Regions from separate parts of the Ruegeria sp. O4 genome, predicted to be linked through region 4. Evidence: riboswitches for the same ligand, from Rfam matches in the RefSeq annotation. Region 4 holds a riboswitch; each other region holds the start of a gene.
What was found. Region 4 has a riboswitch for cobalamin ahead of ACR0J7_RS17165 (DUF1636 domain-containing protein). Riboswitches for the same ligand answer to the same signal wherever they lie in the genome.

Region 1 (7,269 bases), on a different contig from region 4:
GTTGGATTGCGTTGCCACCGGGGCCTGTCGCGACATTGACATGCCTCCGCCCGGCCCGCCGGGAGGCGGAGGTGGGGTGTCTTGCAGCCGTTTGATCAGTTCTTCGGGGCTGGGCAAATCAGCGACATGCGTCAGCCGGATAACGGCCATCTCGGCGGCCATCATCGCGTTGGGCGCCGCAGAGACTTCCTCCAGCGCCTTCAGCAGCATTTGCCACATCCGGGTCAGAACCCGCATCGGCAAAGCCTCGGCCATGTGCTGGCCCCGTGTGCGTTCGTCGGGGGAAACCGTCGGGTCTTCGGCCGCGTCAGGTGTGATCTTTACGACGGACACCCAATGCGTGATTTCGGCCAGATCGCGCAGCACGGCCAGAGGGTCCGCGCCTTCCGCATATTGCCCGCTCAGTTCAGTAAGCGCCCCTGCCGCGTCACCGCGCAGGATCATGTCCATCAGGTCCAGAACCCGACCACGATCCGCCAGACCCAGCATCGCACGGACCTGATCCGCCGTCGTCTCTCCGGCCCCGTGCGAGATTGCCTGATCCAGCAATGAGGTCGCGTCGCGGGCCGACCCTTCTGCAGCGCGGGTGATCAACGCCAGCGCATCGTCGGCGATCTGCGCGCTCTCGGCCCCGGCGATCTTGCGCAGCAGGCCGATCATGTCTTCGGGCTCGATCCGGCGCAGGTCAAAGCGCTGACACCGCGACAGAACCGTGACCGGCACTTTGCGAATCTCGGTGGTCGCGAAGATGAATTTCACATGTGCGGGCGGTTCCTCGAGCGTCTTGAGCAGCGCGTTGAATGCGCTGGTCGAGAGCATGTGAACCTCGTCGATGATGTAGATCTTGTAGCGTGCACTGGCGGCGCGATAGCGGACACTGTCGATGATCTCGCGGATATCGTTGACGCCGGTACGGCTGGCCGCATCCATTTCCATCACATCGACATGGCGACCTTCCATGATTGCGACGCAATGCTCGCACTGACCGCAAGGCTCGGTTGTCGGTCCTCCGGTTCCATCCGGTCCGATGCAGTTCATGCCTTTGGCGATGATCCGCGCCGTGGTGGTTTTTCCCGTTCCGCGAATGCCGGTCATGATAAAGGCCTGCGCAATCCGGTCGGCCTCGAAGGCGTTTTTTAGGGTGCGCACCATAGCATCTTGACCCACCAGGTCGGCAAAGGTTTCCGGGCGGTATTTGCGGGCGAGAACCTGATAGGCGGGGCTTGGCGTGTCTGTCATGTCTTCTCGCTCGGATTCGGTGCTTCGGCACAGCGTAGTGGCGGCGGCACTCCGCGTCCACTGTGGGGCGTGATGATTTTTTGTTTCAGAAACGGGCTGGTTTCCAACTAAACTGGTCCAGCGGATTTAATGACTCATTTCTTAAAGAGTACCTTGGGGGAGGACGCACTTCATGTCGCAGCTGGTCATTTTTGCTCTGCAGGTCGGAGGCGGAACGCTTGCCCTTACTTCAATGCCCGGGCGTGGCGGGGATTACGTCGGCGATCTGGATATGATTGCGGCTTGGAAACCGGGCCTTGTGATTTCAATGACGACGGATGTTGAAATGCTTCAGGATGGCGCGCAGCACTTTGGCAGCGACATCCAAAGCCGTGCCAGCCGGTGGGTTCACCTGCCGATCGAAGATTTTGGAGCACCGACGCAGGCGGTTCAGAAGGCCTGGCCAGAGGTCAGCGCCACGGCCCGACATGCGCTGTCGGGCGGTGGCCGGGTTCTTGTGCATTGCCGTGGGGGGTGCGGCAGATCCGGGATGATTGTTCTGCGACTGATGGTTGAATGCGGTGAACGCGCCAGCGACGCACTGGACCGCCTGCGGGCCGTGCGCCCCTGCGCTGTCGAAACCGATGCGCAGCTGGCCTGGGCGTCCCGGATCACCCCGGCACAGGTGGAAGTGGGATCAAGCTGACAGCTGCTGGGGTGCGTAGCCGGTTTTCCGGGGCCGGATCGTTGAAACCTCGATCATGGCGCAAGGCGGGTTCGCGACAATGCCCGAGGGCAGCGTGCTGAATGTAGGTCCGAAGATCAAATCGGCATAGGCATCAAGGTCCCGAATTGCCGTATCAGGGTGCGCCCCGCAGAAAACGCGAACGCTGTCGGATCGCGCTCGGATCGTTGCCATGCACCCTTCCGCGCAATGTGACAGCGCGCTGTTGCCTTCAAATTCGAAATCTTCGCTGGTGGCCGAAACCGCCTGCGCCATGGCTTCGGAAATCGAGCGGGCCAGTCGCGCCAAAGCCGGGCAGGTATTGCCCGTCCGCTGGCACACAGTTGCGCTGTATTCGTGTGACTTTGTCTTCCAGATCATCCTGCGCCCTCCGCGCGTGGTGGGCTGGATATTGGGGCAGGTGGGACAGCATCTCGCTGTCAGGACCTGCCCGGACACCCCGCCCGAGTTTCGGTTTCAGTTCCGATGGCAGGTCTCCTGACTTGCGGGTCATTGCTCTGCCGACCTTCCCAGCCCGTGGGCCAGTGGTATTTCGGCATTGCTTACCGCTTACAGTTGCGGGGGCAGTCGCGGACTTGGTTGATATCTGTGTGACCAGACAAACCGCACCGTGTTCCCTTTTCATCCCGACCTCTTGTGGGGGCCGGAAACCATCACACAACCGCTAGCGCCTGATCGCGTTCCGAGTCAAGCCGATCTTTAGGCCGGACGTTTGGTCATGCTGGATGCGGTTTACGTTCCGGCTTAGTTTCGTCGGCATCGAAGGCAGGCAAACCATTGTTTCAGCGAAAGCCGGGGATCATGTTGGATACGGAACAGACGGTGTTGATCGAAGATTTCCGCTTTCCGTCAGGGTCCGTGACCTTGTCGGCGCGGCTGTACCGGCCAGTGGGTGAGCCGGAAACCGTTGTCGTACTTAACAGTGCCACGGGTGTGCCGCGTGACTATTATCAACACTTTGCGCGATGGCTGGCTACCGAGCGGGGGATAGCTTGCCTGACCTATGACTATCGGGACTACGGGCTTTCTTTGGTCGGCCGCCTGAAAGACGCAACTGCAACAATGGCGGATTGGGCGTTGATCGACATGCCAGCGGCACGGGCCGAAATGCGCAGGCGGTTTCCAAAGGCGCAGCACTGGACCATCGGCCATTCGGTCGGTGCGATGCTGGGGCCGGTGCAGCCGGATATCGACCAGATCGACCGAATGATCGGTGTGTGTTCGGGACTGGTGACTTTGAAAGATCACCCATGGCCCTATCGGGGGTTGGCAGGGCTGTTCTGGTATGGCCATGCACCGCTGATGGTGCGGGCACTTGGCTATCTACCCGGCAAAGCAATCGGGTTTGGTTCGGACCTGCCCGCCTCGGTCTACTGGCAATGGCGCAAATGGTGTACAGCCCCTCTTAGCTACGTTCCCGAGATCGGGCAGAATTTGCCTGATGCGCATTGGGGCAGTTCTGGAACACCAGTGGATCTGTTCACGTTCGAAGATGACCAGATGGCTCCGCCCGAGGCGGTTTGGCGCCTTGCTGATTTGTATGGCCCCGAGGCCAGACGCCACCTTCTGAAGCCTGCTGAATTCGGACTGCCGGAAATAGGCCATATCGGAGCATTTGCCCGTCGCAATGCAGCGGTCTGGCCGCGCCTGATCGCCTGATCAGACGCGACGCAGGTTTTCCTAACACCTTGCAGTTATGGCCGTTTGCGAAGCTTCTTGTCCTGCATGACACCGCGCACCATCTTGCCGAACGCCTTGTCCCGCGCCCGCGATTGGGCAACGGTTTCCGAGTTTCGCTGATCTTCACGCCGCAGCTTGCGCCAACGGTCCAGCCGGGTCGGGTCAAGTGCGCCTTCGCCGATTGCGTTCTGCACGGCACAGCCGGGCTCGGTCTCGTGCTGACAATCCGAAAAGCGACAGCTTTGGCCAAGCTCCGTGATGTCCGAGAACACGTTGTCGATCCCGTCCTGAGCGTCCAGCAAACGCAGTGCGCGCATTCCCGGCGTATCGATCAGCCAGCCACCGTTACCCATCCGGTGCAACGCGCGCACCGTTGTCGTGTGTCTGCCCCGTGCGTCGTCTTCGCGAATTTCAGACGTGGCGAGGTTTTGATCCGTCATGGCGTTGCTGAGCGTCGTTTTACCTACGCCCGACGACCCGACCAGCGCGCCGGTCTGGCCTTTGGGGCACCATGCCAGAACCTTTTCGACATCTGCCGGGTCCAGCGCATTGACCGCCAGCACCGACAGAAAAGGGTCCAGAGATTGCACTTGTCCCGAGAAACTGCCGGGGTCATCCGACTGGTCAGCTTTCGTCAGGACAACGACCGGATAACATCCGGCCTGATGCGCCAGCGCCAGATAACGTTCCAGCCGGGGAAGGTTGAAGTCCGCATTGCACGAGCTGACGATGAACAAAACATCGACATTGGCGGCAATCAGTTGGGTTGCGGCACCTGTACCGGCAGCTCTGCGTTGCAGCAGGCTGCGCCGGTCCAAAAGGTGGCGCACGCGGTTTTCGGCGTCCGCAAGAACCCAATCCCCGACGGCATATGAACCGGTCGGATTATCCGGTGTCCGCAAAGGGATTTCACCATCCGGGCTCAGCCCGATCAGACGGTCCCGATGAACGGAGGCGACGCGAAAGGGCGTGTCGGAAGGAAAAGCCGCGTGTTGCGCGGCAAAGTGAGAGGACCATCCCAGGTCCGAAAGCGTATAAGACATTTATCTGCCTGTTTTCAGAAACAGCAATGCCAACGGATGGCAATCGCGCATCCGCAGGTCGTGTGTTCAGGCAGTCCGGTGATTCCGGTGAATCAGAACCAGTCTGCCCGAAGGGTTTTCACTACAATCATAAAGCCCTCCTGCGGCTGTGGTTCACGAAGTGAGAGGTTGGACATCGACCCAAGCGGGGCTCGTTGTGGCTGCTTCCTTCCGGACCTGACCAGGTTGGCGAGGCGCTCGCCCGCGCCAACCTCTCGAGTCCGAGATATAGGGAAGGCATCGGGAAAAGACAACCCATCAGAGCGTCAGGCGAATGCGTTCAAATCCCCTGCCATCCGAGCCCAGCGACACGGGATCGAACCTGTGCAACTCATCCAGATATTTCAGGGCACCCGGACCTGTGCGAAGAATTGTTGTCACGCCCCGTTGCGGCATCAGCGAGAACGGGTAGGGCTGCGTGGCGATCGGGTCGGGCGGAAGGTGCTGCGCCAGGTAAACCTGCACAAGGTCCTTGATGCTCAGCGGTGGCAGGCTGATCAGCTCAGACGTTGTCGCATGCGGGAAATGCCCGCCTCCGCTGGCGCGGTAATTGTTCAGCGCCATAACGAACATCTGCTCCGGTCGTACGGGACGGCCTGCATATGTCAGATCGCTGATCCGCTTTTGGTCGGGGCGGATTATTTTCCCCTGCGCATCGTAACGAGGCGGCCGCGTGGGATCGATCTGATAAGACAGTCCAAACACGATGTCGAAATTGTATCCGGCCCGTTCAGGGTTGATCAGCTCGGGTTCGGAACCGGGCTTTAACTGGTTGAATACGCTGGCCGACATCTCCAACCAGTCCAGCAAATGCGCGCCGCTGATCCGGATTGCACGCAACTCGTTGGGAAACACATGCAGATCCGCGACATGGCGCAAACATATTTCTCCGGCGGGTACCTCGGTATAATGGCGCGGGCCTGAGCGTCCGCCGGATTTGGCAGGCGAAACAACCGACAAAATCGGCAGATCCGCTAGGTCTGGTCCCTGCAAAAACGGGCGCAGTGCGGCGGCTTGCGCCGCAGCTACAAGGGTCAGCCCGCGATCCGGCGCACAGCAACTGAAATAGCTGTGCAATGTATCCGGGATATGTGCCACCGGTGCGGCAACGGATTGACGGGTCATACGATGTGCCACCTCACACAAGCCCGCAATTTCACTGTCTTCCCCGACGGCTGTGCCGTTGCTGATAACCGGGCGCAGTTCGACGCAGCAATCCCGGATTTGCACTTTGCCGTCCGGCCCGGCGGTCACGGCCAAATCGATAACCCCCAGGTAAGAGCCCGCTGATCCCGGCATGACAACGGGTGTTCCATGTACCAGCCCCGTCAGGTGATCGACCATCGGGGTATTGGCATGGCCCTCTCCTGGAAGTGTCAGGTGAGTGTGCCCGGCCACAATGGCATCGATGCCTTTGATCGCGGCCAAGGGTATCACGGCGTTTTCCATCCCTGCCACCGGTTCGTTGCCCCCAAGGCCGGAATGAGCAAGCGCCACGATGATATCACACCCCTCGTCGCGCAATGTCTGCGTCAGGGACTTTGCCGCAACCAGGATATCCTCGACGACGATATCGTCATCCAGATTATGCGCCTCCCAACAGGCCGTTTGCGGCGGAAGAACCGAGAAGATGCCGATGCGAACGGGAATGTCTTCACCGTTCAAAGATACAGTGCGGTCCAGAACGGTGTATCGCTGCCAGAGCTGTGGGCCGCGCGTGCGATACAGGTTGCTGCAAACGACCGGACAGGGGGCTTGCGTCAGGATGTTGCCCAATGACACCAGCCCGAACCCGAAATCATGGTTGCCCAGCCCGATCGCGTCATAATCCAGGGCTTCGAACGCCTTCATCATCGGATGGGCAGTGCCACTCTTTGCCGCCCAATCGCCCATTGGGGTTCCCTGCAACGAATCCCCGTTGTCAAACATCAGCACCAGCGCGCGTTCGGCCTCTTGTCGGGCAGCGCGGATCAGGCTGGCAGTGCGCGTTAATCCAATCGTCTGGTCTGGCGTGTCGGTGTAATAGTCAAAACCGGTCAGGTTCATATGCAGGTCGGTTGTGGCCAGAATGCGAATTTTCCCAATGTCACCAATGGGCTGTACCTGCGTCGAGGAGGGGATCTTCACTTTGAGTATTCTGCTATTGAATGTGTGTATTGATTAAATCCATCAAAATTCACTCTAGATGATTTTTCCGAGGCCACCATGCGGCTTTTCAGCGGCAGGGTGGTGGATTTTCTATCCCTGAATAGCCATTGCAACACGGGCTGAGACGTGGCAGCCCTGTGCGCAAGACCAAAAGGAAATCCAATGAAAAACGCAGAGCAGGTAACCTTCGGGGGTTCGGGCCTTGATCGGGCGGCGCAGTATCGCGGAGATGCGGACAAGCTGGCCGAGGCGATGCACAACCCGGCCGCCCGCTGTGTCTTGCTGTGGCGTGGAAAACTGCTGGTACAGGGTGAGGGGCTGGACCAGCTTGCCATGATCCCGATGACGCACCCGCTGATTAGCAATGGTCCCGGCGGCGTCATTGAATCCCCGGTG
Region 2 (7,269 bases), on a different contig from region 4:
TTGGTCTTGATGTGGAATTGGCACGCAAGGACAATGTCGAAGCCGCAATGGCCCTGACATCGGAACACACCGATCTTGGCGCGATCGTGCTGGAATGCACGAATATGTGCCCCTACGCGCCCGATATTCAGCGCGCCACAGGGCTGCCCGTGTTTTCTATCGTGTCTTTCGTGAAGTGGTTTCAGGCCGGTCTTGTTCCGCCCACCTACTAGACAGGTGACACGGGCGCTCTGACTGACCCGCCCTAAGATGTCACAGGTTCAGGTCGCCTTGTACCGAGTTCCGGATCACCCGCTCGGCATTCGGAATGTCGTTTGAAAGCGCCCGCTCTCTTGCGGACTGTTTGTCCAGCCCAAACCCAACCCAACGGTCGGTGAGCCGGGTTTCCAGTGTAGCAAGATCGACGCCCAGAAACACCTTGAGCGCCCATAAGGGATGAAGGCCCACCCAGCCCGGTTCATCCAGCAAAAGGTAATTGCCTTCAACCAGAACGACCCGCTGATCAGGCGAGATCATTGATCGGGCAGCGATCGCCAGATCAAGCTTTCGGTCGAAGCCCGGAATTGCAACTTCATCTTCGGTGCGCAAACGCACAAGCAAGGCATGAAGCCCGGCAAGATCGAAGGTTTCCGGCGCGCCCTTGCGGGCGAAAAGCCCGCGTTCCTTCAGGATCGCGTTGTCAAAGTGAAAACCGTCCATTGGCACAAGCCCTGCTGACACGCCGCGCCGGTTCAGCTTGGCCGTGGCAAGGCTGGCAACGGTGCTTTTCCCGGATCCGGGCGGGCCCGCAATCGCGACAAGTTGCCGGTGTCGGGCCGGCGGCAGCGCCTCAACGGCGTCGACGATGCTGTCGGCCAGAACGTCAGGGGCGGTGCCGCCACCGGTCATGCAGCCTGATCCTCGGGCGGTGCGTCCTTGGCCCCGGTCATGAATGCTACGGCGTCGGACATCGAATAGTCCTTGGGGTCAATCACACACAGGCGTTTTCCCAGCCTGTGCACGTGAATCCGGTCTGCGACTTCGAATACATGAGGCATGTTGTGGCTGATCAGGATGATCGGAATGCCGCGTGATTTCACATCCTGGATCAGTTCAAGGACCCTGCGGCTTTCCTTGACACCCAGTGCTGCTGTCGGTTCGTCCAGAATGATGACCTTGGACCCGAACGCCGCTGCACGTGCCACGGCAACGCCCTGACGTTGTCCACCCGACAGGGTTTCGACGGCCTGATTGATATTCTGGATGGTCATCAGACCCAGTTCGCTCAGCTTTTCGCGGGCGAACTTTTCCATCGCCGGACGGTCTAGCATTCGAAGCCACGACCCGAGCGGCCCCTTTCGCCGAATTTCCCGCCCCATAAACATATTGTCCGCAATCGACAGGGCAGGGGACATGGCAAGCGTCTGGTAGACGGTTTCAATACCGGCTTCACGCGCGTCGATTGGTGAATGGAAATTCACCTTTTGACCTTCAAGCCAGACATCGCCTTCGTCTGGCGTCACTGCGCCCGACACTGCCTTGATCAGCGTCGACTTACCCGCGCCATTGTCGCCGATCACCGCCAGAATCTCACCCGGCATCAGGTCAAAATCGCAGTGATCCAGCGCAGTCACCTTGCCGTAGCGTTTCACAAGGTTCCGTCCTTTGAGAATGGGTTCCATCAGGCTGCTACCTTTCTGATCCACTGGTCGACCGCGACCGCTGCGATGATAAGGATGCCGATCAGCAGGAACGTCCATTGTGCATCCGCGCCCAGCAACCGCAGCCCAAGCGTAAAGACACCCACGATCAGGGCACCAAACAGGGACCCCAGAATAGACCCGCGTCCGCCAAACAGAGATATCCCCCCGATCACGACCGCGGTAATGCTTTCGATATTGGCCAGCTGGCCCGAGGTTGGCGAAACCGACCCGATCCGGCCAATCAGGGCCCAGCCCGCAAAGGCGCAGATCAGCCCGGACAGCATGTAGACGGATATCAGCGTACGGTGCACGTTGACACCAGACAGTTCTGCCGCTTCGGGGTCATCTCCGACGGCATAGACATGCCTGCCCCAGGCCGTGTGCCGCAACGCGTATGCAAGGACGAGGATCAGCGCCAGCATGAAGACAACACCAACGGTAAACACCGCCCCGCCCAGGTTAAACTTGGCACCAAACAGTTGCAGGATGGCGGCGTGTTCCTCGATCTCCTGCGACCGGATCGTTTCGTTTTGTGAATAAAGGAAATTCGCCGCAAGAACGATCTGCCACATGCCAAGGGTGACGATGAATGGCGGCAGCTTGATGCGACTGACCAGAAACCCGTTCAAGCCCCCGATTGCCGAGCCAACAGCAAGGCCGCACACAATCGCAACCGAAGGTGGCATTCCATAGCGGAAAGTGAATTGCCCCATCACAACCGACGACATCACCATGATGGCCCCAACACTCAGGTCGATGCCTGCGGTCAGGATCACAAGGCTTTGTGCCGCCGCCACGATCCCGACGATCTGAACCTGTTGCAGGATCAATGTCAGCGCAAAGGGCGAAAAGAACTTGGGGCCCAGCAAGACACCAAAGATGACGATGGCAGCGACAAGGACGATCAGCGGGACCAGCGACGGGTTCACATGCAGAAAATGCTGAACCGTTCCGACAAATCCGCGTTGGTGATCGTCAAATTCGGCAACTTGTTCTGGGCTGCCCTTTGCGGCGGTTTCGAAATCGTCGGCTTGTCGTGAAGAATCGGACATGGAACTTCCCCCAAAGCGTCAGGTTTATGACGACTTTAGCAAGGTTTCAGGCGTGTGGGTGGTTTTGACAAGTGGAAGGCCGCGTAGCGGCCTTCCACACGTTCAGCTTAACCCCAGCAGAGGTCCATGCCTTCCTGAACCGAGATGGACTCGACGCCGTCGGCGGCCTTATCCGTCACAAGCGCCACGCCAGTGTCAAAAAAGTCCTTACCGGGTGTGTTCTCGGGTTTCGTCCCTTCGTCCGCCCATTTCTTGACAGCCTCAACGCCCAGCGATGCCATCAGCAGCGGGTATTGCTGGGATGTTGCGCCGATGACCCCGTCCGCCACGTTCTGCACGCCGGGGCAACCGCCATCGACGGAAACGATCAGCACGTCATTCTCGCGTCCGATAGCCTTGAGCGCCTCGTAAGCGCCCGCTGCCGCCGGTTCGTTGATGGTATGCACCACATTGATCATCGGATCTTTGGCCAGCAGGTTCTCCATCGCGCGGCGGCCGCCTTCTTCGTTGCCAGCGGTGACATCGCTGCCAACAAGACGCGGGTCGTCTTCATCGCCAATCACGTTCGGATCGGCCAGATCAACACCGAACCCCTGCAGGAACCCCTGATTGCGAAGCACATCCACAGTGGGCTGGCTGACCGCAAGGTCCAACGTGGCGATTTTGGCGTCGTTTGCCGCATCTCCCAGAGTGGCTTTTGCCCATTGTCCGATCAGAAGCCCCGCAAGGAAATTGTCGGTGGCAAAGGTCGCGTCGGCCGAGTCGATAGGCTCAAGCGGGGTGTCCAGCGCAATCACCAGCAGCCCGGCATCGCGGGCCTGCTGCACCGCCGGAACGATGGACGACGTATCCGACGCGGTCAGCAGGATACCCTTTGCGCCATCCAGAATGCAGGTTTCAATGGCCTGAACCTGAGTTTCGTGGTCTCCGTCGACTTTGCCGGCAAAGGCCTTCAGCGTCATGCCAAGCTCTTCGGCTTTGGCGGTCGCACCCTCTCTCATTTTAACAAAGAAAGGGTTGGTATCCGTCTTGGTGATCAGGCAAACGGTTTCACCTTCGGCCATTGCACTGCTTGCCATGGCCGTAACCGCCAGCGCCGTGGCGCCTGCAAGTTTCGCAAGTTTCATCGGTAGTCCTCCCAGTTTTCCCAATGCCCGTCCGGGCATACGTTTGATCGGGCGAAAACCGGCCCGATCGAACGTGAAAACCATCACAAGATTCGAATTTCGAGTCAATAAATAAATCACTCTTAATTATTATTGACAGAAAGGAAGGGTTTCAACATTGTCGTCATGAAGGGGATGGCCGTGTCTGCAATGAACTCTTTGGACAATACCACTGGCGTACGCGAGCCAGATATGCGCGGCACCAACCAAAGTGGAATGCGGGCCCGAAATGAACGGCTTGTCCTGTCACTGGTCCGGCGCCATCAGGCCCTCGCAAAATCTGAAATCGCGCGGATGACCGGGCTGTCGGCGCAGACGGTCTCGGTCATCATGCGCCAGTTGGAAACCGATGGGCTGCTTCTGCGGGGCGAACCGATCCGGGGAAAAGTCGGACAGCCCTCGGTTCCCATGCGCCTGAACCCGGATGGCGCTTATTTCTTTGGGCTCAAAGTCGGGCGGCGCAGTACCGAATTGGTGCTGACGGATTTCCTTGGCAATGTCAGGCACCGTGAGCGGCGGACTTATGATTTTCCGACACCCGAGGCGACATTGAGCTTTTCCAAAGAAAGCCTCGACAAAGTGATGGCGTCACTGTCGCCCGAGGCGCGCAGCCGGATCGCGGGTCTTGGGATTGCGATGCCGTTCTACCTTTGGGACTGGGCGCAGACATTGCAGGTTCCGCAGGAGAAAATGGATCCGTGGCGTGACGCGGACCTGAAAGGCGCGCTGGCCGCAAGCTATGACTTGCCGGTATTCCTGCAGAACGACGCAACGGCCGCCTGCGGTGCCGAGCTGGTCTTTGGCCCTGCGGAAGGTCCACGAGATTTCCTGTATTTCTATGTCGGCTTCTTCATCGGGGGTGGAGTGGTTCTGAACGGCTCCATCTTTTCGGGGCGGGGAAATGCCGGTGCGCTTGGTCCATTGCCTGTGCCGGACGACGCAGGCGGAGTAAAACCATTGATAGATGTCGCCAGTCTTTATGTGCTGGAGCGCGCAGTTGGTGGGAATGCCGAAACAGCCGGCTCAATCTGGGAAACGACACAGCATTGGGACATACCGGAAACCCACCTTGAGAACTGGTTGAAACAGGCGGCGCACGGGATCGCACATGCCATCGTCTCGTCTTGCAGCCTGATCGACTTCGAATCTGTCAAGATTGATGGCTGGATGCCCACAGGCATCAAGGCGCGGCTGGTGGAATTGGTCGAGGTCAAGCTATCAGACATGAACCTGACCGGGCTTGAACGGCCCTTGGTGCAGGTGGGGACGGCAGGCCCGGATGCCCGCTCATTGGGGGCGGCCAGTTTGCCATTGTCGGAAAGATACCTGCTCGAAGGGTAGGTTCATTCCCGAAAAACCCTGACCTGCATCCAAAGCGGATCCGTCGGAAAAAGGGCATCGCCCGCTAAACTTTTTGACAGCCAGCGCAATTGATCGTTGACGGATGCCGAAGAAGTCTGGCAAGCCGCTCGGCATGTCCGGTTCCGGGGCGTGCTCTGGAATCAATAGGGAATGCGGTGCGGGCTTTGGCCCAATTCCGCAACTGCACCCGCAACTGTAAGCGGCGAGCAGGGCTGAAGTGCCACTGGTGTTAATCCGGGAAGGCCAGCCCAACGCTTTGACCCGCAAGTCAGGATACCTGCCGGACATGTGCCTTTGACAAGGGCACTCCTAATCGGCGACGGGATGTGCGTCGGAGCAGGATGCTTGAAAAAGCAGCTTAGCTTGGACGTCCCCGCAGTCAAAACGCATCTCGTACCGGGGTTGGTGCGATGGGACAAGGACGACTATTGATGACCAAGCTGCTTTCCGCAGCCGCTGTGGCGATGGCGCTTCCAGCGATGGCAAATGCGCATTTCCTGCTGGAATACACCGCTGACACCATGATCGACGCACCGGGGAATGTTCCGGTCAAGCTGATCTTTTGGCATCCGTTCTCGAACGGGCATGTCATGGATCTGGACAAGCCGCAGGAATTCTACGTGATCCACAACGGTCAGAAAACCGATCTGCTGGATACCCTGGAACCCGTACGTTTCACCGGCGGCGAAAACGAAGGCGCGGCATTCAAGGGTTATGTTCCCGTCAAACGGTCGGGCGACTATGTGTTGGTGACTGTTCCCCAGCCCTATTATGAGGAATCCGAGGATATCTATATCCAGCAGATCGCCAAGGCATTCCTGAACCGCAATGAACTGCCGACCGACTGGATGAACCCGGTGGGCCTGCCGGTTGAGATCATCCCGCTCAACAAACCAACCAACATCATCGCGGGTTCGACGTTTACAGGTCGGGTTATGGCCGAAGGCCAACCGGTTGCGGGTGCCGAGATCGAGATCGAGTACATGGCCGCAGAACCGAACATGGAAAGCGCGGCCGCTTCCGCCCCGTCGGTCTCGCCGATGCCGGGTGGTGCATTGGTCGCAACTTCGGATGATAACGGGTATTTCACGTTTGGCGTTCCAAAAGCCGGATATTGGGGATTTGCCGCACTCGGCGCCGGTCCCGTGACCGAACACAACGGCAAAGAACTCAGTCAGGACGCGGTCATCTGGATCCGCGCCTGGGATTTGGAGTAACCGTAGATGCACATCGTTGACGGAGCCTTGTCCAACCCGGTCGTGATCGGCGGAGCCGTCGCTGCGGCGGGTGGGATTGCCATGGGCCTCAGGTCGCTGGATCTTGATCGCATCCCCACTGCGGGGGTGCTGTCTGCCAGCTTTTTCGTGGCATCGCTGATCCATGTGCCGATTGGCCCTTCGTCAGTGCATCTGATCCTCAACGGTATGGCCGGGCTTTTGTTGGGCTGGGCCGCATTCCCGGCCTTGTTCGTCGGGCTTTTGCTGCAGGCCGTCTTCTTTGGCTTTGGCGGGTTGACGGTATTGGGGATCAACACCCTGAACATCGCGTTGCCCGCGGTTTTGGCCGGGCTGATCTTTGGCCGCCTGATCGCCCATGGCTCACCTCTGCAAGGTGCGATATGGGGCGGGGTCGGCGGTGCCTTTGCCATCGCCGCCACAACCGGCATGGTTGCGTTTTCACTGGCCCTGTCCGGGGATGCATTCCTGCCAGCGGCCAAGCTTGTTTTCTTTGCACATATTCCTGTCATGGCGATCGAGGCGATCCTGACTGGGTTCGCGGTTTTGCTGGCGCGCAAGGTCAAGCCCGAGCTGTTTGTCAAAGGAGCGGCCGCGTGAGGTACCTGGCGATCATTCTGGTGCTGTGCTGCGCACCCGTACCTGCCTTGGCGCATAAGGTCATCGCCGGAGTGTTTGAATCCGGTGACGCCATCGAAGGCGAAATCGGCTTTTCCAACGGTGACATGGCAAGCGGGGCCGAGGTCATCGTCAACGGCCCGGACGGAGCCGA
Region 3 (7,269 bases), on a different contig from region 4:
GGTTCATTCCGTCCTCATGCGGGTTTCGAAAATGGTGGGATACCCATCGGCACATCCAGCGCGTCAGGCATCACGAACATCCCGATCTGATCCCGGGACAGGTTCCAGTGATCCTCGGCCAGTTTCGCCGCCGCGGCCTCATCGCGTGCCTCGATGGCTGCGATGATCGCGTCATGCTGTTGGCTGGCCAGCGACAGGTTTTCGGACATTTCAACTGTCTGTGGCCGGTAGAATGTCATGCCAATCCGTGCATGATCGATCAGCAGCCGGTTGAATGACGGCAGCAGGTAGACATTGCCGGACATCTCTCCGGTCACGTCATGAAAACGGTTGTTGGCAAGTGCGCGATCTTCGGCCGACCCTGAACGAAGGGCAGCTTTGAATGCTTGCTGAGCCGCTTTCAGTTCTTCGATTTGCGCGTTAGTCGCGTTCACTGCCGCCAGACGCAGGATGGCCCCGTAAACCATCGGCGCGGCAAGGAAGAAATCGCGCAGTGTGGTGTAGGACATTTCCGAAACACGGGCACTGCGGTTTTTTCGCAGATCCAGATAGCCTTCGCCAGCCAGTTGACGAAACACTTCGCGCAGAGGCGTGCGCGACAGGCCGAATTCATCGGACAGATGCGCCTCATCCAGATCGTCACCTGGACGAAGGCGCAGCGTCAGGATGGACATCTTCAGGTGTTCTCTTAGCGCATTTTTGCGCGACTTGGCTTCGTCTTTCATCCTTTGGCCTCACTAAGTCCTGTGGCAGCTGCGTTCGAATCGCGGAGGTCACAGTTTTGTATTTCTAAAAAATACAACTTGTATACAAAAAAATCTCGTGCAGCATGGATGTCTGCAAAATAGACTCACGTTCGGGCGTCGGCCCAGTTTGGAAATGGTCCTGCTCATGCCTCAGACGCAGCACTTCGCCTTCATCCTGGTCGAGGAGTTTTCGCACCTCGCCTTTTCCTGTGCGGTCGAGCCGCTGAGAATCGCCAACCTTGTAAGTGGCGAAGAGCTGTATCGCTGGTCATTTGTATCCGAACAGGGCGAGCAGGCCGTGTCTTCCAATGGGTCCGTCACCCTCGTGCATTCCGGACTTGAGGAACTGTCCAAGTGCGATCAGCTCTTTGTTTTGTCGGGCATTCACATGCGTGACCACGTGACCCGTTCCCTTCTGGCCACACTGCGGCGCGAACGAGCGCGTGGAACGCGGATCGGGGCATTGTGTTCCGGCGCGTGGCTGCTGGCCGAGGCCGGGTTCCTCAACGGTATGCAGGCGGCGATCCATTGGGAATACCACGACGCGTTCATGGAAGCCTTTCCGGATATCAATCTGGTGCGCAGCGTCTTTGTCGCCGACGAAAAACACATTACCGCATCAGGTGGGACCGCGACCGCAGACCTGATGCTGCACCTGATTGAACGCGACCATGGCGAAGAGCTGGCCACCGATGTTGCGGATCAAATGGTCTATAACACGGTGCGTAATGCGACCGCCAAGCAGCGCGTTTCGCTGCAGTCGCGCAATGGAATGCGCAATGCCCACCTGGCAAAGGCGATAGACATTATGCAGGACAGCCTGGAAACCCCAGTTTCCCCATCCTTCATTGCAGACAAATTGGGTATTTCCACCCGTCAACTTGAACGGTTGTTTGGCAAATACCTAAACACTTCCCCTAAAAGGTACTTTATGGAAATGCGGCTGGAACGGGCCCGGAAGCTGCTTTTGCAAACCGAGGCGTCGGTTACCGAAGTCGCCGTGGCCTGCGGCTTCGAAAATCCGGGTCATTTCTCTAGGGTATACAGGTCCAGTTTCGGCATCACGCCGCACGCGCAACGCAACAAGATCAACTGAAAAAGATGGGTTGCTGGTTCGCGCTTACCGGCGGGGGTGCCGCGATCTGTTGGCCTCGAACTGGCCTGATCTGGCACCCCCTGATCCTGCCGGGATACCCCCTCGTTAAAAACTGGACTAGTCAACAGACCGGCAGGATTACCCACCAATAAATCTCGATATAGGCATAAGTATATCAAGAACTTGTCATCCAGAGATTTGTTGTGCCCTGTTTCGTTAATCTACCGTTAATTTAAGGCTCAGATTGAGGCTTTGATTGTGGGTAATCTGCAATATCGACATGCGGTCGCCGCAATCTGTTCGACCTGATGGCGTGTCGTGATTTGTGTCAGGCCTCAGAGGTTTCCAAAAGGAATCTGTTTCACGGTTCAAAACAAGTAGTGAACATATCATTGAGGTTTGGTCGACCCACGCTCGGACAACGCGCCTGCTGATCATCTTTGAAGGCAAAAATACGAACGAATCCAATACAGGTCAGAATCAAGACAGCATTCGACGGGCAACTTGACGGGTTGTGAGGAAACCCAAGTCAAGATTGCGCGCCGTTGGAATATGGCTTTGAGGCCGTAGATTGTACGTATCTGACATGCTGCGCTGACGACACTGATATCCTGTACGACCAGAAGCGATCGGAATCCGTCAGTCCAGATGATAGGACAGAAATCGTTCTGTCCCGCCGGCACTATACCCCCACTGTGCTTTGACACCGAAAACTTCTGAAACGGTTTCCAAAGACAGGGCATGTTCGGGCGGGCCAAGAGAGACCAGCCGCCCTTTTGACAAAACAGCCACCCGGTCACAGGCCATCGCCTGATTCAGATCGTGCAGCGCCATCACTGTCGTCACTTTTAGAATTCGAACACAGTTCAGGATCGACAGTTGGTGATGAATGTCCAGATGGTTGGTCGGTTCGTCCAAAAGCAAGAGTCCCGGTTGCTGAGCCAAAGCGCGTGCGATGTGCAGTCGCTGGCGCTCTCCTCCCGACAATGTCGCCCATTCTCTGTGTGCCATATCGGCCATTTCCACGGTTTGCAGGGCTTTGTCGACTTGCCAGGTGTCCTCGGCGCGCCACGGCCGTAAGGCCGACAGCCAGGGCGTGCGGCCCAGTTCGACCACGGATCGTGCAGTCACGCGTTCGGCCGTATCAGCCTGTTGTTCAACGATGGCAATCCGTTGGGCAATTTGTCTGCGCGACAAATGCGAAACGGGATGACCCGCTATGACGACTTTTCCTGAAACCGGACGTACCAACCCCGCCAGCAGGCGCATCAGCGTTGATTTTCCCGAACCGTTAGGTCCGACCAAAGCAAGTGTTTCGCCGGGCTCCACGACAAAGGATACGTCTGACAGCAAAGTCTTGCCGCGAACGGAATATGTCAGGTTTTGCGCCTCGATCTTCATCGGGCGCTCCTCTGGCCGCGCACCAAAATTACGGCAAAGGCAGGCGCACCGATCAGAGCGGTGACCACCCCAATCGGCAGAACCTGACCCGGGATGATGATGCGCGACACGATATCTGCGCCGATCAGGAAGACCGCTCCGATCAAGGCGGAGGTTGGGATAAGCCTGCGATGCCCCGGTCCCACAAGGAACCGGGCAGCATGAGGGATGACCAGCCCGACAAAGCCAATGGATCCGACGATAGAAACCATGACAGCTGTCGTGAGCGCGGTCGCAAAGATCAGGGTTGCCTGCACCCGACGTACCGATATGCCCAGCGAGGCCGCTGAATCAGAGCCGAAAATAAAGGCGTCCAGTGCTCTGGCGTGAAAGCGGCAAATGAGCCAACCGACAAGGGCCACCGGAATGGCCAGATACACATCCGGCCAGCGCACGCCGCTGAGGTTTCCCATCAGCCAGAACATGATCCCGCGCGCCTGATCGGCATTGGCGGATTTGGCGATGATGAAGGCCGTCAGCGCATTGAACAACTGAGACCCGGCAATTCCCGCCAGGACGATCTGTGCCGTCGCAACCCGTCCGCCCCCTGCGCCAGCGGCTCGGGCCAGCAACGCGACAAAACCAAAAGCCAAAAGCGCGCCATTGAACGCGCCAAAAGACAGCGACAAAGCCCCCCCACCCAAACCAGCGATGGTTACAGCCACGGCACCCGTCGAGGCCCCGGCAGAAATGCCCAAAATGTAAGGGTCGGCCAACGGGTTTCGCAGCAAAGCCTGCAACACGACCCCTGCGACAGCCAGACCGGCACCGCAGGACGCAGCGACCAGAGCGCGAGGAATCCGGTAGCTCCAGATAATACCCTGATCAATTGGGTCGACAGGAAAGTCCGCTCCGGCCAGCTTGTTGGCCAGAACGGAGAGAACCAAATCGGGCGACAGAGAGGTTTCCCCGATCATCGCGCCCGCAAGAACCGCCGCAATCAACAATGGCACGGTAAGGCACGCAGCCTTGAAACCCTGCCGTAAGATTGCGGCGACCTCGTTCACAGGTTGTTTCCGATGGTATCCAGCTTCTCGGCCAGATCCTCCAGCGCCGGGATTGCGCGGATGGTGGCGTCCATGGCCTGCGCATCCATAATGACGATCCGGTCATTCTTGACCGCATCCATCTGGCTGGTCACCGGATCAGTGCGCAGGAACTCCAGCTTTTTCAGGTAGTCGTCCGCAGCAAAGCGACGGCGGTCCATCTTGGCGATAACAATCACCGTCGGATTGGCCTTGGCAATGGTTTCCCAGCCCACTGTTGGCCATTCTTCATCCGTCTCGACGACGTTGCGGATACCCAATTTACTCATCATGTATCCCGGTGCGCCTTTCTGTCCGGCCACAAACGGGTCGCTTTCCATTTCAGGAGAGGAAAACCAGAATACGGCTGACACATCGTCCAGCTTCACGGTTTGCGCCTTGGCGACGGCTGCGGCTTCGCGGGCCTTGTACTCGGCAACCAGGTCCGTGCCGCGTTCGGATACATCAAAGGCTGCCGCCAGTTCTTCGATACCCTGATACAGCGTATCGGTCGAGAACGCTTGCAGGCGGGTGCCATCGCCGCCGACTGTATTGTCTTTGCCGATGCAATCTGCAGGCATTACGTACGTTGGAATGCCCAGTTCGTGAAATTGCTCACGCGTGGCGACGATGCCCTCGGGTCCGACATGCCACTCATATTGCGCTGCGACCAGTCCCGGCCGCTTGGCAACAACGCTTTCAAAGCTGGGATCATTGTCTGCCAGACGCTCTACCTTGGCATTCACCTCGGCATATTCAGGCAGCACCTCGTTGAACCAGACCGAGGTTCCAAGAACCTGCTCGCCCAGACCCAGCGCATAAAGCACCTCGGTCGCGGCTTGGCCGACCGTGACTGACGACGTCACTGGCGCGTCAAACGTGACCGAGTGACCGCAGTTTTCGATAGTTAGGGGAAAGTTTCCTTCGGAGGCAGCGCTGGTAGCCAGCAAGGAAAGGCCAATCAGGCCAGTGCGTAGAAACATGACAATCGATCTCCATGTGTCAATGACCAGAGAACGGGTGAATGGGCATTTACCGAAGCAACAGACGCTTTACTGCCTGCCGTGAGCGCAGGGTAGAAAATAGACCGCCCGGCGCGTTTCTTCGGCAACCTCCCCGGACAACCCCGCCCGGTGTGTTTCGGTTTCATACCGGCAGGTCTCCTGACTGACGGGTCTTTGTCTGTCCTGTCTTCCCAGACCAAAATGGCCCAGTGACGGAAATGGACAGCGCTCGCCGCCTACAGTTGCGGGGGCAGTTCCGGTTGGCACCAAAAGGCACCTCGGATTCCCTCTTAGCCACATCGGGACCGGTAAAACGCGGGTACCTTAACACTTACCCTGCGGCAAGAAAAAACTCCGGGGTCTTTCCTATTTTCTCGCAAGAGCATGCACCTGCGCGTCTCAACATGGCGCTGATATCAGAAAAGCCGCTGAGAACGCGCCAAAATCCGGACCTAGATTCATAGTGTGTGATATTAGGGTGCAAATTGAGCATAAGCGTGCACGAATCAGTATTTTCTCGCATAGGTTGTGCAAAAAAATCTTTTAAAAACAATAGCTTAAAGAGCGACAAATTTGATGAAACACCATAACTGTGCAACGCGTGAAGCATAAGCGTGCAAGACCAAAATCAGGAGGCATAAGCGTGCAAAAGTAGAACAAAGACCAAGACCACTAGAAGTGCCGGCCCATGCCGCAAATATTGAAACAACACTAGTCCATCGCAAATTTGACGGGCTTCGGCGAGCATCGCACCTCGAAGACTTTTTCGAGAGCTACCCACTGCACCGAAATCGGATGTTGAGATGGCTCGGGTCAACTTCCGCTTTATCGGGCAAAGCTTCGCTTCTCTGCCGCGCAGCATCCCGACTGTACTACGTCAGCGATGCGCAGAAAGCGGCCTTTGCAAAGTTTAACGAACGGCCCAAAGCGTGGTAGGCCTGTTGCGTTGAGAACCGCTGAAATCAACCCAAAGCGGACGACGAAAAGATGGCCAATCGGCAAAGGTTTTTTGCGTTTTCCTAACAGCGGCTACTCAATTGCCTTGCGAAATGTCTCCGTCAGCCGTTTGTTCAAACCGTGATGAGGTTCGGCTGAAGAACCGTAGTGCAACTCCGCCAAAGCAGCGATGTCATTGAAAATGACTACGGAGCCGCCTTCTTCATTCGCGTAAACCAATAGTTTTTGGCAAAAGGCATCCAAACCAATTGCCGGAAAGTCCGCCATAGCCACACCACCGGGCGCTGGTCCGCCGAATAGCAAGAGAACAGCATCCGGCAGCTCCGTCCCCAGTTGGGACGCTTCGGCCGCAAAATCGATCTCCCCAAACCAGACTGTATCGTCCTGTCCCATCACAGCTGTCCTGACACGTTCCACTGCCTCTGGAACGCTGAGCTCAGATCGCAATTCGATGATGCCATGGTTTGCAACTAATCCTTTGGTCGGCGCTGGTGCTGCATCCAAGTCGTTCAGGACTTCGAGCAACTTGTTCTCAAATGCATTCAACGCTTGGGTATTGATTAGACCATGCCGAACTTTGAGAAACTGAGAGTCTGTGTATTCGATCTGCGGTCGACCATCCTGATCGAATGAAAGAACGCGAAAAGGAAGGTCCAGACCTGCACGTACGTTCTCCTCCAGTATAGGTGTGTTTACCTCTGGATCAGAGAAAACGAGTACACGAGATGCTGGCATTTCGACGCCTTCGGCCTTGGCCAGGCGCGCGTGATCTATCGATGCGATTGGAGCAGCTCCCGCTTCGGAAACGGCAGTCTCAAGCTCTAAGAAGTTTTCGTCCACCGCGGTCTGGACAGATGAAGATTGTGCAAAAGCGGATGCCGAAACTGATAAAGTTGCGATCATCGAGAAAACAAAGCCAGACCTCACCATTTTACCACTTCCTGTTTCCTCGTACTTTTTTCAGAGAAACCGCCGCCAGAGCTGCAAAAGCTATCTCGGCT
Region 4 (7,269 bases):
CGCGTGTGACGCTTGGTATTTTCAGACGTTCATGGCCCGCGATTCTGTCGAACTGCGGGCCAGATATGGCGTGTTTTTTCGGAACACCTGCCTACCCCTGCTCGTTCACGGGGCGCGATGTAGTCTGGTGTTTGCCTTACCCTCAGGCGCGCCCTTGTGGCACAACCTCGTATCCCGGCTCTTCCGGTTCATCATCCGTCATTTCGGCTGGAAAGCCCGGGGCGGTGATATCCAGGCCGGTTGCCTCTTCCAGCCGTTTGATAATATTTGGTGAAAGCTCGCGTTCGCCATATCGTGCGATACCATCGTTAAAGATGTTGATCATCACCGGGTTTATTTCCAGCGGCACCCCGGCGCGGTCGGCGACCTCCTGAAACAAACCGATATCCTTCTTCACCAGATCCATGGTGAAGGAAATATCGCGCGACCCGTTCAAGATGACCTGACTTTCGGTTTCGTGCACGAAGGACGTGCCGGACGAGATTTTGATCGCCTCATAGGTCGTGTTCAGATCCATCCCCGCAGCCTTTGCCGTAACTAGTGCTTCGGCGCAGGTGATCAGGTTGGCGGTGGCAAGATAATTGGTCATCACTTTCAGCACCGAGGCCGAACCCAGTTCGCCGGTGTGCAAAACCCGGCGGCCCATTGTCGTCAGGAACGGCAGAATTCGTTCAAACGTTTCCCGGTCACAGCCCGCAAAGATCGAGATATTGCCCGTCGCGGCACGGTGGCACCCGCCAGAAACCGGGCAATCGACGGCCGCACCGCCGCGCAATATGACTTCGGCTCCCAGGCGTTTGACTTCGGCCTCGTCTGTGGTCGACATCTCCATCCAGATCTTGCCGGGGCCCACTTCGGGCAACATCTCCTTCATAACTGCGTCCGATGCTGCCGGAGACGGCAGACAGGTGATCACCGCATCGCAATCGCGCATCAACTGGGCGGGCCCCTCAGCCGCCTTTGCACCTTTGGCGACAAACTCGGCCACCAGATCCGCGTTCAGGTCATGAACAGTCAGATCAATGCCGTTGCGCAAAAGGGATCCCGAAAGCTTGCCGCCTACGTTACCCAGACCGATAAATCCCACTTTCATATGACGCATCTCCAAGTTCGTCGTTTTCCCGTCATGCGACCACATACCGAACACATTCTTCATGCCGCCGAACGACGCCTACAGGTCGCTTTTTTCACCTTGGCTTATTTGTTGCGCGCGAACCGCTTGACAAGCGGGTCGGCGGTGCCGCATGTCCCGGACGTTGGTGTCGGCAACAGCCGATGAAAAGGGAATGCGTCAACGGTTCATCCGCCAAACGCAGCCGCCCCCGCGACCGTGACCGGAGAGGATGCCCAATGCCACTGGCCTGTGCCGGGAAGGCGGGACATCCGACAGAGCGACCGCTCTGGCATCCGCAAGCCGGGAGACCTGCCAACACCCGAAGTTGAAACCGGGCGGGGTGTTCCGGTGTCGGGTCCATGTGCAGACGTGGTGCCCGCATGAAACCCCGTCCCCCGCGAAGAGGATTTGGGGGGATGAGAGACATGACCGAGACCGCACCGGTAGAACTACTGGTCTGCACGACTTGCCGCCGGGGTCTGCCCGTCGAGGATGACGCTGAGCGTCCCGGCACATTGTTGCACAAGGCTTTGGAACAGGCAGCCCTGCCAGATGGCATCATTCTGAAACCTGTCGAATGCCTTTCGAACTGCGATCAGGGCTGTTCCATCGTTCTTCGGGGCGGGCCGGATCGCTGGACCTTTGTTTACGAGAACCTGAACGAAGTCGATCACGTCGATGTCATCATCGATGGTGTGACCAAGTATCTGGCCACAGACGATGGTCTGGTGAAGTGGCGCGACCGTCCTGAACATTTCCGCAAAAACTGCGCCTCGCGCATTCCCCCGATTGGAGGCTGAGATCATGTCGAACCTAGAAAAACTTCCCGTCACCGTGATCACCGGCTTTCTGGGCTCGGGCAAAACCACGCTGGTGCGTCATCTGATGCAGAACCCGCAGGGAAAGCGTCTTGCGATTGTTGTTAACGAGTTTGGCGATGTGGGTGTTGATGGTGACATTCTAAAATCCTGCGCGATACCGGATTGCCCTGCGGAAAACATCATGGAACTGGCAAACGGCTGCATTTGCTGCACCGTGGCTGATGATTTCATTCCGACCATCGAGGCGCTGATGGCGCTGGAACCGCGCCCGGATCACATCCTGATCGAAACATCCGGCCTTGCACTGCCCAAACCGCTGCTGAAAGCATTTGATTGGCCTGATATCCGTTCGAAAATCACCGTTGATGGCGTGATTGCGCTGGCCGATGCCGAGGCTGTGGCCGCCGGTCGCTTTGCTCCGAACGTTGAAGCGGTGGATGCCCAACGGCTGGCTGATGACTCGATCGATCACGAAACACCCTTGTCCGAGGTGTTCGAAGATCAAATCTCGTGCGCGGATATCATCCTGCTGACCAAGCCCGATCTAGCAGGTCCCGAAGGTGTCGCGAAAGCCAAACAGATCATCGCCGCCGAGGCACCGCGGCCGCTTCCCGTTGTCGAGGTCGCCGAGGGTGTCGTCGACGTACGTGTCGTGCTTGGCCTTGAGGCTGCCGTCGAAGATGACATGGACGCGCGCCCGTCACATCACGATGGCCATCACGATCATGAGCATGACGATTTCGAGAGCATCATCGTCGAGTTGCCGGAACAGACCGACCCTGCGGAACTGGTAGCCAGAATCGAACGTCTTGCGACTGAGCTGAATATCCTGCGCGTCAAAGGCTATGCCGCCGTCGCTGGCAAACCGATGCGCCTGCTGGTTCAGGCTGTCGGCGCGCGGGTTCGTCACCAATACGACCGCCCGTGGGAGCCCGGTGAAGAGCGCCGCTCGCGCCTGGTCGTGATTGCCGAGCATGACGACATCAAAGAAGCCGAAATCCGTGATATCCTCGTGGGTGTGACCGAGGTTGCCGAGTAAGTCATGCACGTCGTCTTTCGCGAAAGCCACGGGCTCGAGGAAACCGAGACCCCAACCGATCTGGGCCAAAGCCCGGGTGATCTGGTTGTGCTGTCCTTTTCCGACAGTGACCTGGGCGCTTTCGCGGCGGGCTGGCATCGCGGCGGCGGGCCTGAGGGGCGGATGCCCACGATGCGGCTGGCCAATCTTGCGGCGCTGAAGCACCCTCTGTCCGTCGATACCTATGTCGAACAGACACTTGAGGGCGCAAAGGGCATCCTGATCCGTCTGATAGGTGGCGTGCCCTATTGGTCTTACGGGCTGCAACAGGTTCTGGCACTGGCGCAAGCCAAAGGCATCGCGTTAGCCGTTTTACCGGCGGATGGGCGTGAAGACACTCGGTTGGATGAGTATTCGACCCTGCCCCTCTCGACCCTGAGGCGGCTGGCACATCTGTGTGACACCGGCGGCGAAGTCGCCGCGCAGGCCGCATTGGCCCAGATGGCCTTGGCAGCAGGGCTTTATGCCGGGCCAGTAATGGGCGCGAAAACCCTGCCCGAATGCGGTGCGTGGTGTCCAGATCAGGGTGTCGTCCCGGTGGGTTCCGCATTCCAGAACGATACGAAACGCATCCTTGTCACCTTTTATCGCGCGTATCTGACATCCGCAGACACCGCCCCGGTCGCGGCCCTGATCCGCAGCCTGCGCGCCCGCGGGCTTCAGGCGGTGGGTCTGTTTGCCCCGTCGCTCAAGACCCCAGCCGCTGCCGACTGGCTCAGGGAACAGGTCGTCGCCTTGCGACCGTCGGCGATCATCAACGCCACTTCATTCTCGGGCAAGGGCGCGTCCGGCACGTCGCCTCTGGACGCAGCGGATGTGCCGGTGTTTCAGGTCGCTCTCGCCACCTCGCGACGCAAGGCCTGGGCGGAGGCCGAACGCGGCCTGTCACCCGCCGACCTCGCCATGCATGTGGTATTGCCCGAAGTGGACGGGCGAATATCGGCAGGCGTTGTCTCTTTCAAAGAACCGGGCAAGCGCGATCCGCATTTGGAATACTCCCGTTTTGCGCATCGGGCCGAGTCGGACCGGATCGAGGCGATCATCGATCGGGTATCGGGCTGGCTTGCCCTGAATGACAAACCCAAGGCAGACCAGATCCCCGCGTTGGTACTGTCCACATATCCCGGCAAAGACTGGCAAATGGCCCATGCGGTTGGTCTCGACGCGCTGGCCTCGGCTGAGGCGATGCTGTCTGATCTTTGCGGTGAAGGCTACGACATCGCGGCTGGCGATCCGGTTGCCGACGCACTCTTGGACGCCCGGATATCGTGGCCGCTTGAGGATTATCTGAGCGCACTCGCTGAATTGCCCCAAACCCTGCGCACCGATCTGCACACCGTATGGGGCAATCCTGAGCAAGACCCAACTTTCGCTCAGGGCGCGTTTCACTTCACGGCTTTGCGACGCGGCAAGGCGCTGGTCGCACTGCAACCAGAGCGCGGAACACCCGAACTGCGTGATGACGACTATCACGACCTTTCGCGTACCCCGCGCCATAGCTATGTGGCCTTCTATTTGTGGCTGCGCAAAGGTCTTGGCGCGGATGCGCTGATCCATATCGGTGCGCATGGCACACTGGAATGGCTGCCCGGCAAATCGGTCGCCCTATCAGCAGACTGCTGGCCCGAGGCGCTGATCCGTGACCTGCCGGTGATCTACCCGTTCATCGTCAACGACCCGGGTGAGGCCGCGCAGGCCAAACGCCGGATCAGCGCCGTGACCCTGGGCCACATCCCACCCCCCATGAAAGAAAGCGGAACGCCTGACCGGATGGTGCGGCTGGAAGCCCTGCTGGACGAGTTCTCAAACGCGGACGGCCTTGACCCCAGACGCCGTGACCGGTTGCAGGAAGATATCCGGGATGAGGCGCAAGCCATTGGGCTGGAGCACGATCTGGGCCTGAACCAGGCCACCAGCACCGCCGAAGCAATCACCCGCATCGACCGCTTTGTCTGCGATATCAAGGAAAGTCAGTTTGGCGACGGGCTGCACGTCTATGGGCGTGTCCCGGATGTGACCGGCAGTTTCGACCCAGCCCCATCCGCCCATGCCGAACGCAAGGCCCTGATCAATGCGCTGGCCGGCAAGCGGATCGAGGCTGGCCCGTCCGGCTCGCCCTATCGGGGCCGCTCTGACGTGCTGCCGACCGGGCGAAACCTGTTTACCACCGATCCTCGGTCTGTGCCCACCCGCGCAGCCTACGCGCAAGGTGTGAAACTGGCCGAGGAACTGGTACGGCGACACTTGCAGGAGGAAGGCGATTACCCGAAAGGGCTGATTGTCGATCTGTGGGGATCGGCCACCATGCGCACGGCGGGCGAAGAATTCGCCATGGCCCTGCACCTGCTGGGTGTAAAGCCGGTTTGGGACAAGGGGTCCGAGCGGGTTTCGGGTATCGAAGTGCTGCCCATCACCGACCTGAGCCGCCCGCGCCTGGACGTCACCCTGCGGGTTTCAGGCTTGTTTCGCGATGTGTTCCCTACGTTGTCAGCCCTTTATGGTCAGGCGGTCCGGGCTTTGTCAGAGCGTGATGAAGCGACCGACTGGAACCCCTATGCCGGTCACGCCCCGGCTGCGCGGGTGTTTGGCCCGGCACCCGGCAGTTACGGCCTGAACATGACCCATCTGTCCGAGACCTATACGGACGAAGCGCGCACCCAAGCCGGGGAGGCATGGCTGGAGGCCAGCTCGTACGCGCTGGAAGGTGAGCACGTTGCGCAAGACAAAGAGGGAATCACGGATCGTGTCGCCAATGCCGACAGTTTTGTTCACCTCCAGGATCTGACGGAAACTGACCTGCTGCTGGCCAACGATTATGCCACGCATGAGGCCGGTTTTGCCGCCGCCAAGAAATTCGTCGGCGGATCCGCGCAGCTTTACCATCTGGACAACACCAACCCCGATAATCCGCGCGCCCGGACTCTGCCGGAAGAAATCAGCCGCGTCGTTCATGCCCGTGCTGCCAACCCTGGCTGGATCGCGGGGATGCAGCGCCATGGTTTTCGCGGCGCCGCCGAGATTGCTGCGACGCTGGATCACATGGCCTCTTTTGCGCATCTGTCCGGAACCGTCGCTCCGCATCTATTTGATCTCTACCACGAAGCCACATTGGGCAATGAGGCCGTTGATGCCTTTCTGCAAGAGGCCAACCCGAAGGCCCATCAGGCCATGCAAGACAGGTTCCGTGCATTGCTGGAAGCGGGGCTTTGGAACACACGCCGGAATTCGATCCGTGCCGACTTGGAGGGTTTGGGATGAGTGCACCTATCGTTCAAGGCTGGTGCCCTGGCGCACATCGCCCGATGATGTCAGGCGACGGGCTGGTCGTGCGGGTCCGTCCGCGTCTGGCGCGACTGAGTGCCAGGCAGGCTATTGGTTTGTGCGAACTGGCTGAACGGTTCGGCAACGGCACCATTGACCTGACCAATCGTGCCAACCTGCAACTGCGCGGCGTGGATGAGCGCGACCACCAGCCGTTGCTTGTGGAACTTGCAGCGCTGAACTTGCTTGATACGGAACCCGGCATCGAAGTACGCCGCAATATTCTGGTCACTCCGCTCTATCAGGCGGGCGATTTGACCGCGCGGCTGACACTGGAGTTGATTGATCGACTGGCCGAATTGCCTGCTCTGCCCGCTAAGTTTGGTTTTGCCATAGATACAGGCCCGAAGCGCCTGTTGGCCTCGGATTCTGCAGATATTCGTCTGGAGCTGGGTGCCGGCGGTCCGATCCTGCGCGCCGACGGCTGCAAAACCGGGCGGTCTGTGACCGAGGATAACGCCATTGACAACGTGATCGCATTGGCCCTGTGGTTTTCTGAGACTTACACGGCCGAGACACGTCGCATGGCGCGGGTCACCCACGCGTTGCCACAGGAATGGCAGGGATTTGCCCCCGGTCCTTTCGGTGAAAAACTGCAACCCGGCCCCTGTGAACTGGGTGCTCTCTACGGCGCGGCTTTCGGCTCGCTGCCTGCGCACAAGCTTTGTGAACTGATCGAAGCCAGCGGCGCTTCTGCCTTGCGTGTCACACCGTGGCGGCTGATCCTGCTGGAAGGCGGGGCGGCGATACCCTCCCCGGATTTCGTCATGGACGGAGCCGATCCGATGATGACAACCGACGCCTGCCCCGGCGCGCCGTTCTGCCCGCAAGCGCAGGTGGAAACCCGCGACATCGCCCGTGCATTGGCTCGGCGCATTCACGGTCGTCTGCATGTCTCGGGCTGCGCCAAGGGGTGCGCCCATATGGGCCCGGCC

Region 1: linked by a shared signal. The riboswitch ahead of ACR0J7_RS17890 (hypothetical protein) and the one ahead of ACR0J7_RS17165 (DUF1636 domain-containing protein) in region 4 are both predicted to bind cobalamin.
Region 2: linked by a shared signal. The riboswitch ahead of ACR0J7_RS19565 (DUF4198 domain-containing protein) and the one ahead of ACR0J7_RS17165 (DUF1636 domain-containing protein) in region 4 are both predicted to bind cobalamin.
Region 3: linked by a shared signal. The riboswitch ahead of ACR0J7_RS09255 (ABC transporter substrate-binding protein) and the one ahead of ACR0J7_RS17165 (DUF1636 domain-containing protein) in region 4 are both predicted to bind cobalamin.

Annotation. Positions count from the first base shown of each region.
Region 1 is NZ_JBQERO010000022.1:8,245-15,513, forward strand. It holds gene ACR0J7_RS17880 (DNA polymerase III subunit gamma/tau) at 1-1,239, opposite strand, end outside; gene ACR0J7_RS17885 (protein-tyrosine phosphatase family protein) at 1,412-1,924, shown strand; gene ACR0J7_RS17890 (hypothetical protein) at 1,916-2,323, opposite strand; cobalamin riboswitch at 2,414-2,632, opposite strand; gene ACR0J7_RS17895 (alpha/beta hydrolase family protein) at 2,765-3,622, shown strand; gene rsgA (ribosome small subunit-dependent GTPase A) at 3,658-4,686, opposite strand; RNA gene ffs (signal recognition particle sRNA small type) at 4,845-4,943, opposite strand; gene ACR0J7_RS17910 (bifunctional 2',3'-cyclic-nucleotide 2'-phosphodiesterase/3'-nucleotidase) at 4,984-6,852, opposite strand; gene nudC (NAD(+) diphosphatase) at 7,036-7,269, shown strand, end outside.
Region 2 is NZ_JBQERO010000029.1:10,793-18,061, forward strand. It holds gene ACR0J7_RS19535 (aspartate/glutamate racemase family protein) at 1-212, shown strand, start outside; gene ACR0J7_RS19540 (nucleoside/nucleotide kinase family protein) at 253-888, opposite strand; gene ACR0J7_RS19545 (ATP-binding cassette domain-containing protein) at 885-1,661, opposite strand; gene ACR0J7_RS19550 (ABC transporter permease) at 1,661-2,734, opposite strand; gene ACR0J7_RS19555 (substrate-binding domain-containing protein) at 2,842-3,861, opposite strand; gene ACR0J7_RS19560 (ROK family transcriptional regulator) at 4,036-5,241, shown strand; cobalamin riboswitch at 5,363-5,561, shown strand; gene ACR0J7_RS19565 (DUF4198 domain-containing protein) at 5,694-6,479, shown strand; gene cbiM (cobalt transporter CbiM) at 6,486-7,097, shown strand; gene ACR0J7_RS19575 (cobalt ABC transporter permease) at 7,094-7,269, shown strand, end outside.
Region 3 is NZ_JBQERO010000006.1:8,551-15,819, reverse strand. It holds gene ACR0J7_RS09280 (dihydrodipicolinate synthase family protein) at 1-7, opposite strand, end outside; gene ACR0J7_RS09275 (GntR family transcriptional regulator) at 15-725, opposite strand; gene ACR0J7_RS09270 (GlxA family transcriptional regulator) at 892-1,842, shown strand; partial or broken gene ACR0J7_RS09265 (ABC transporter ATP-binding protein) at 2,734-3,243, opposite strand; gene ACR0J7_RS09260 (FecCD family ABC transporter permease) at 3,240-4,271, opposite strand; gene ACR0J7_RS09255 (ABC transporter substrate-binding protein) at 4,286-5,290, opposite strand; cobalamin riboswitch at 5,444-5,636, opposite strand; gene ACR0J7_RS09250 (DUF302 domain-containing protein) at 6,341-7,198, opposite strand; gene ACR0J7_RS09245 (DUF4345 domain-containing protein) at 7,200-7,269, opposite strand, start outside.
Region 4 is NZ_JBQERO010000019.1:61,947-69,215, reverse strand. It holds gene ACR0J7_RS17170 (NAD(P)-dependent oxidoreductase) at 143-1,138, opposite strand; cobalamin riboswitch at 1,241-1,445, shown strand; gene ACR0J7_RS17165 (DUF1636 domain-containing protein) at 1,540-1,914, shown strand; gene cobW (cobalamin biosynthesis protein CobW) at 1,919-2,974, shown strand; gene cobN (cobaltochelatase subunit CobN) at 2,978-6,271, shown strand; gene ACR0J7_RS17150 (cobalamin biosynthesis protein CobG) at 6,268-7,269, shown strand, end outside.